DNA from 2 places in the Streptococcus koreensis genome. Region 1 is predicted to be linked to the other one. Evidence: predicted binding sites of a transcription regulator. Region 1 holds the regulator's gene; the other holds the start of a gene.

What was found. The regulator CtsR, encoded in region 1, represses protease genes until heat stress. The targets are predictions, from matches to a motif close to TTGGTCAAAAAAGGTCAAANA.
Region 2: D7D50_RS00095 (ATP-dependent Clp protease ATP-binding subunit) is a predicted target of CtsR. The motif match lies at 2,584-2,604, and genes of this name have one in related genera.

The regions. Positions count from the first base shown of each region.
Region 1 covers NZ_CP032620.1:704,007-708,191, reverse strand. The annotation lists gene D7D50_RS03710 (ATP-dependent Clp protease ATP-binding subunit) at 1-1,744, opposite strand, end outside; gene D7D50_RS03705 (CtsR family transcriptional regulator) at 1,752-2,210, opposite strand; gene D7D50_RS03700 (alpha-L-fucosidase) at 2,440-4,185, opposite strand, start outside.
Region 2 covers NZ_CP032620.1:11,301-15,485, forward strand. The annotation lists gene D7D50_RS00070 (NAD(P)H-hydrate dehydratase) at 1-49, opposite strand, end outside; gene D7D50_RS00075 (phosphate ABC transporter ATPase) at 53-877, opposite strand; gene D7D50_RS00080 (bifunctional methylenetetrahydrofolate dehydrogenase/methenyltetrahydrofolate cyclohydrolase) at 1,017-1,874, opposite strand; gene D7D50_RS00090 (DUF1797 family protein) at 2,185-2,415, opposite strand; gene D7D50_RS00095 (ATP-dependent Clp protease ATP-binding subunit) at 2,645-4,185, shown strand, end outside.

The DNA of each region.
Region 1 (4,185 bases):
CCATGTATTCACTCATATCAAAGCGAATCAAAGCGGACTCGTCATCAAATAGAACCTCAGCAAGCGCCTTGGCTAGCTCGGTTTTCCCGACTCCTGTCGGACCGAGGAAGAGGAAGGAACCAATTGGTCGCTTGTGAGACCGGATTCCAGATTGATTGCGGCGAATCGCTCGGCTGATACTTGAGACGGCCTGATCCTGACCGATCACGCGCTTATGAAGTTCCGCTTCTAATTCAAGGTATTTCTTAGCTGCTGTTTGGGTTAGTTTCTCCACAGGAATGCCAGAAAGCTGACTGAGCGTCTTCAGAATATCCTCTTCCTTGACTTCTAACTGATAGCCTTTCGGACTGGCGTCTTCTTTTAGTAACTGAGCAACTTTTTTCCACTGTCCCTTGAGCAAGGCCTGATCGGCAGCTGTCAAATCGGACTGAAGACCCGCTTGAGGCCCCTTGTTTTGTACAGTCGCTGCCGCCTCATCCAAAAGATCAATGGCTGAGTCTGGCAAGAGGCGACTGGTCAAATAACGATGGGCATAGACAACGGCTGTCTCAATGGCTGCATCCGTAATATGGACACGGTGGTGACGCTCATAGGTCTTCTTGAGCCCTTGCAAAATAGCAATGCTATCCGCAACAGACGGTTGCTCAATCAAAACCTTGGCAAAACGGCGTGACAGAGCGGCATCTTTTTCGATGTGTTTTTGGTATTCTTCTTGCGTAGTCGCTCCTACGGTCCGTAAGGTCCCGCGAGCCAAGGCAGGCTTCAAGATATTGGCTGCATCCAAGGTGGAGTCAATCCCTGATCCAGATCCCATAATGGTATGGAGCTCATCAATGAAGAGAATGACATGGCCATCTTCTTCAATATCATTGATGATGTTGTTCATCCGCTCTTCAAAATCCCCACGGAAACGCGTTCCCGCAACAACATTCATCAAGTCTAACTCTAAGACACGCATCTTAGCAAGTTCAGTTGGGACATCTCCACTGGCAATCCGTTGGGCCAAGCCCAAAGCCAGAGCAGTCTTTCCGACACCGGCATCTCCAACGAGGACTGGATTATTTTTCGTTTTGCGGCTCAAAATCTGAATCATCCGCGAGATTTCTTGCCCCCGACCAATCACCGGTTCCAAACTGCCATTGCAAGCCATTTCTGTCAAATCTCGGGTGTAGTCTTCCAAACCACCGCTGGTAGAGGCTGGCATGCCCATCATATTTCCCATGGTTTGACGATTTGGTTGCTGGGACCGATAGAGAGAACGGATAGCCTTGACAGCTTCCTTGTCCCAACCTGCTCGTTGTTCCAAACTCTTACGAAGTTCGACGATTTTAATGCCATCTTCCTGATCATCATAGCGGAAGCCCACATACTCCAACACTTGAGAAGCTAAGGTTCCCCGCTCTAGTAAGAGCGCCAAGAGGACATGCTCTGTTCCAAGACTTTTGGCATGGACTGCCTGGGCAATCTCTTGGGAACGGTTCATGATTTCTTCTACACGGAAAGAAAAAGGAAATACCTCATAGCGACCATCCCGTTGGTAGACTTGGCCCGTGATGTGCTCAGCTGCGTCTTGAAAATCATCAATCTGCATAGGATAGTCACTTAAGACGGAACCAGCTACACTATAGGGGTTATTTGCTAGGGCCACTAGGATATGCCAGGTATCTAGGGTTTGGGAATCAAAATGACCCGCCAAGATTTGAGCGGCTTCAATCGTTTCTAATAGGGCTTTTGAATAGTTCATAAGGAGATTACATTCCCTTTCTATCGACTTGTTGGATAATTTTTCGTAGGATATTGGATCGTAAGCGATGGGCTTCACTTCCCAAAACCTCGTCTGTTGTCATCACTGACAAGAGCTCTGCTTCTCTCTTTGTAAGGAGTTTTTCTTCAAATAGCATCTGGAGGATATCACAGAATACAGTCTGACTGATCTGTTCTCCAATGCTTGCGCCAAGCTCTGTTAGCATCTGGTGTTGGTCTGAAAATTGAATCTTGCCAATCCGGATATAACCTCCGCCTCCACGCTTGCTCTCTACGATGTAGCCTCGACTTTCGGTGAAGCGGGTCTTAATCACATAATTGATTTGACTAGGAACAACTTGGAAAACATCCGCTAATTCGCTTCTCTTGAGCTCAGCGATTCCTGCTTGAGCCAGTAGCAACTTGATATAGGCCTCGATGCTATCTGATGTATTTTTACTTGCCATGATGCTCCTTTCTGATGGTTTCATTCTAGATGGACTCTCTGCTCTTCAGAGGATAAAAAATGGTCTCATCATCCATGATGTCATTATTGACCTTATCTGACTATTATACAATTTTTACGCCTGTAAATAAAGCAAAGACTACGTCCAGATGGAATCTGAATCCCCCTTACTGGTAGCCAGAAGAAACAAAAAAGAGGCTAGCGATTGCTAACCTCTTATAGAAGGTGCCTTAGGATTTCCGACGAGCGAATTTTACTCTTCCGCCTAAGAAACCTAAGCCGAAAAGTCCCATCCAGGCTAAGAAACTTGCCTTCTCTGATCCTGTCTGTGGCAGTTTACCTTCCGGTTGTAGAGAAGGACTTTCAACCTCTTCTACTACTGGATGCTCGGCAGTCAAAACAGAAGTTACTTCTGGAGTCGTCTCTTTCAGAAGAACCGGAGTTTCTTTCTCTTTTTTATCATCTACTGTTGAATGATGTGCATGAACTTGTAAGTCTTTACTTGGAGTTACAGGTGTTATTGGAGTCGGTAGATCAGGTGTCACAGAATGTTCTTCTACCACTCCTGTTCCGACTTCTGTAATCTGGTCCTGGGCTTCCACTTCGACAAAGGCATCGACTTCTGTCCGAATTTCTTTGCCTTCTTCTTGTCGAACCTCGATCAACTTCAAGCGGCGTCCAACCTTCCCTGCTTGAAGGATCCGGCTTTCACCCTTGGTTAAATCCTTGTTTTCACGCGTTTGACTCTCAAATGGAATCTCCTCCGCTTCGATGAGAAGTTCTGGCTTTTCAAGAATCAAATCCCGGACACCTTCGTCTGGGCGTGTCTGCGTCAGCGGTTCATAATTATGAGCATCTTCTAAGATGGTCTCAAGGGCTTCCACTTGATTCGCTGTAGCAACCAAATCTGGTCGCTCTTGATTCAACAACTGAGTCAATTCCGTCAATTGCTCTTGGACAGTTGATTTGAGATTTGCTTTCAAGCGATCGAGAGAAGTAGCCTTGATCTTTTCTACTCCTTCTTTGATAATCTGTTGGAGCTCTTCTTGACTGAGCAACTGACTATCTTTTCCTGATAGGATAAAGCGGTCTACCTGAATGGCTCTAGATGACTGAGGATCATTGAGAGATGGATCCAAGTGCAGACGTAATTGGTGGTAGCCTTTTGCTAGACCTTGCAGATTGACCAAACTCTGGTCCAGTTTGCGTTGATCTCCATAGCCACTGAAGTAATGGTCGCCTTCAATCTCATAGTCATGACCACGTCCTTCTTCAAAGGCCATTTCTTTTCCATCTAGGGTGACGCTGTAGAGACCATGGCTTGGATCAACCACTCCTCGAACTTCCACACCAGTTCCCTTGAAGGTGATGGTCACATCAATGTGTTTCTTTCCTTCTTCATCGGTTACTTGGTTGAAGCTAGACCAAGATTCCGTTCCATTTGAGAAGTCTCGATTGTCCGTCTCATGATTCCAGCCTTGACTGTAGTGCAGTTTTGGATCTTGATCATCCACTTCTTTGCGATTTTCTGGAAGTAGGTCCTCGTTCATCACTTGGACTGTCAGTTCTGGAATAAAGCCGACCAGGCTGCCTTGATCTGGATGCAACAATTTGGCCTTAAAGTCATAGACATCGGTCGCTTTTCCTGCAAAATCAAGGGTTGGGACTTGGACTGTTTTTTCTGTCTCTCCATCTGCGAACTCAAGGGTGACATTGGTATCTTTGTAGACCTTGCCATGAACCCCTGTTCCTGGTTCTGTGATTAACTTAAGACTGGCACTTCCTTTAGAGCCACCTTTTCTTTTGACGACGATTTGCGCTGGCTCTCCTTTTTTAACAGCTAAGGTTGGCTGAGCAAACTCAAAGAGGCCTTTTTCTTGGTTATTGAGGGCATAAATCCCTTCCGTTGCGATAGCATCTCCCTTGCTATTGACCAAGGTCAAGGTATGGGAACCTGCTTTCAAATCTGGTGTTTC
Region 2 (4,185 bases), 690 kb from region 1:
GGCGCTCGACAATAACTCTTTTCAGTAAAGCTTGATCAATCTCCTTCATACGCTACTCCTTCAACTTATCCTTGCCATGTAGCACTTGATTTACCTTGGTATTCCAAGCCTGTAACCCTTCTCTCTCATAGTCTAAGTAAATTACTCTATCTTGTAATCGACTAGGAATCAAACCTTCAAAACAAGCCTTATCTTTTGAAGGAATAACACATAAATGAAGAAAGGTATCCAAATCTAAACTATCTCTTACCTTCGCAACATGATAGCCATCAAACATATAACCTGGTGCTTGAATTAATTCTTCATACAGGAAATGAAAACTAACGCCAGGAATAAACTTTTCTTGCAATTCCTCCTCAGAAGGTGCCCGTCCTAACAAACGCTCCATAGCGAGTCGGTAACCCGAAGTCGTATTAGACCATCCAAACATGATATAGTCAAAATAGTCTGCTGGATCAGAAGCTACATTACGACTATCTGTAATTAGCTCAGCCCCACTTTTACCAAATACTTTAACCGCTGACCTGAGTTTCCCAGTCTGAAAAATAGCCTGTGCCACCTCAACTGTACAAGTATGACTACAATATTCTGAAGTAACCAACTTTTTCTGGATATCATAGGTAGAAGCTACAAGCTGATGACTTGGTCTGTATGGAGGAAAATAGCTATGCTTTTTCAAGTAATCATGAATTTGTATATTTAATTCAAGATCCTCACATTCCACAATAGTCTGACGATGATGGTCTTGTTCATAAGCAATAAACTTTGCTAGCTTCTCTAATTCCCATGATTGAATCTGAGGATAGTTTTCAAGAGCAAATTGATAAATTCCATCCCACTGGAGACTATAATCTGCATTACAAACTTTTACAAGCATATTCCTTCTCCTCAAATTTTCTTACTATCATTATACTACAAAACAATAGAAAGAAACTTCAATTGACAAAACCTGCTTTACAATAAGATAAATAAAAAAAGCCGAGATATTCCTATCTCAACCATTTTTCATAGAAAATTTAATCTTTATTTAAGGTACGTAAAGCAGCCTGATAGGTTTGTTCCATCAGCATGGTAATGGTCATAGGTCCAACACCACCTGGAACCGGAGTGATGTGACTAGCAAGTGGTGCCACGGTATCATAGTCGACATCTCCACAGAGCTTCCCATTTTCATCGCGGTTCATTCCGACATCAATAACGACCGCTCCCTCTTTGACAAAGTCAGCTGTAACAAATTTGGCACGACCAATTGCCACCACTAAGATATCGGCTTTTCTAGCAATTTTTGCCAAATGATGAGTCCGCGAATGGGTCAAGGTCACCGTTGCATTTTTTGCTAGGAGAAGCTGGGCCATGGGTTTTCCAACAATGTTAGACCGGCCAATGACAACTGCATTTTTCCCTTCGACATCAATATCATATTCCCGGAACATTTCCATGATCCCAGCAGGAGTTGAGGGAACCATGACTGGATTCCCTGACCAAAGATGTCCCATATTGAGAGGATGGAAGCCATCGACATCCTTATTAGGATCAATGGCTAACAAAACTGCCTCATCGTCGATATGGGCTGGTAGAGGCAACTGGACTAAAATACCATGCCAGAGTGGATCCTGATTGTAGCGGTCAATGAGGGACAACAAGTCCTTTTGGGAAATGCTTTCTGGCACTCGAATGACTTCACTTCGAAATCCTGCTGCCAAAGCTGACCGTTCTTTATTGCGGACATAGACCTGGCTAGCTGGGTTTTCTCCCACCAAAATCACTACTAAGCCTGGGACCTGACCAGTTTCGGCCTTTAAGTGAGCAGTTTTTTCTGCTAATTCCCCTTGCAATTTTACTGCCAAGGCCTTCCCATCAATCACATGTGTCATCTCAATCTCTTTTCTATTCAATATCTTCTCTATTATATCAGATTTGTGGACCTGCTCCTAACACTTCTTGATTAGATAAGGTTATAGGAAGAAACTATAGCAGTTTTCTTCCAACAAAAAAGAGAGTGGGACAGAAATCGGTAATTCGTTAGAATTCGATTTCGTCGTCCCACCTCCGCACAGTTGAGTAGGGCTATAAAAGCTGATGAAATCAGCGTAGTAGAGCCCACTCAACCACTGCGTCTTGCTCGACAATCCAAAGACAATTGAGAGGCTAGGACTTTTGTCCTAACCTCTTGATTGATACTTCTTAGTACAACAATTCGTAGATTTCCATTGCAATTAAGTCAATGCTATCGAATGTATAGGTCTCACGCGCTTCTACATCACGAAGAGTAAATACTGATCCATTTTCTTCATCATGGTTGTAGGCTACTTCAGCGACTACAACTCCTTCACGTTCAAAATTACGTTTTAAGTTTCCACCGTCTTTTGTCATTGCTTCCAAACGGCTGATAATTCGTACCAAATGTGATTCCATTTTGATTCTCCTATTTACTTTCTACTCTCCTATTCTATCATAAAAGAAGGAGGAAATTCCAATAAAAATCAACTTTTCCGCTTTTTTCCTCTTTATTCCATGCCTAAAACCGGACTTCATACTAAATTCTTGCAAACTTTTAGAATACTGATATAATGAAACTATAAAAGTTTGACTATTTCTGACCAATAGTTTCTACACTTTTTACCCTAGAGAAAGAGGTAAGAGAATGCTTTGTCAAAACTGTAAAATAAACGATTCAACCATTCATCTTTATACGAATGTGAATGGTCACCAACAACAAGTAGACCTTTGCCAGAACTGCTATCAAATTATGAAAACCGATCCTAACAATAGTCTCCTGGCAGGATTAAACCAACAAAATCGCGGAGGGCGGGATCCTTTTGAAGATTTCTTCAATCAACTGGGCAACTTCCAAGCTCCCCAAGAACCTCAAACGCCACCGACCCAATCAGGAGGAGGATATGGAGGTGGAAATGGCTACGGACAAAATGGGAACGGTCGAGCTACTGGACCAAATAGACCTCAAGCCAAACAACAACCAAAAGGACTCCTAGAAGAGTTTGGAATTAATGTTACTGAAATCGCTCGCCGTGGGGACATTGATCCAGTCATTGGCCGTGACGGCGAAATTCTCCGAGTTATTGAAATTTTAAACCGCCGAACCAAAAACAACCCTGTTCTGATTGGAGAACCTGGTGTCGGAAAAACAGCTGTCGTAGAGGGCCTGGCCCAGAAGATTGTCGATGGCGATGTCCCTTATAAATTACAAGACAAGGAAGTTATTCGGTTAGACGTTGTTAGCCTGGTTCAAGGGACTGGGATTCGTGGACAATTTGAAGAACGGATGCAACAACTAATGGAAGAAATCCGTCGCCGTGAAGATGTCATTTTGTTTATCGATGAAATCCATGAAATTGTAGGAGCAGGATCTGCAGGTGATGGCAACATGGATGCAGGAAATATCCTCAAACCGGCTCTCGCTCGTGGTGAATTGCAATTAGTTGGTGCCACAACACTCAATGAGTATCGTATTATCGAAAAAGATGCTGCTCTTGAACGCCGGATGCAACCAGTCAAGGTGGATGAACCAACGGTTGAAGAAACCATTACCATCCTTAAAGGCATTCAAAAGAAATACGAAGACTACCACCACGTCCACTACACAGATGGTGCTATTGAGGCTGCAGCTCTCCTCTCCAATCGCTATATCCAAGACCGCTTCTTGCCCGACAAAGCCATTGACCTCTTGGACGAAGCAGGCTCTAAGATGAATTTGACCCTCAATTTTGTCGATCCCAAAGTCATTGACCAGCGCTTAATTGAAGCCGAAAATCTCAAGGCCCAAGCGACGCGGGATGAAGATTTTGAAAAAGCAGCCTACTTCCGTGACCAAATCGCTAAGTACAAAGAAATGCAAGGGCAACAGGTCACCGACCAAGATACGCCCGTCATTAGCGAAAAGACTATCGAACACATTGTTGAGCAAAAGACCAATATTCCAGTTGGAGATTTGAAAGAAAAAGAACAGTCTCAATTGATTAATTTGGCTGCTGATTTAAAAGCTCATGTCATCGGCCAAGATGAGGCTGTTGAAAAAATTGCTAAGGCTATCCGTCGTAATCGGGTAGGACTTGGAACGCCAAACCGTCCAATCGGTAGCTTCCTCTTTGTTGGACCAACTGGTGTCGGGAAGACCGAGTTGTCCAAGCAATTGGCCATCGAACTCTTCGGTTCTGCTGATAGTAT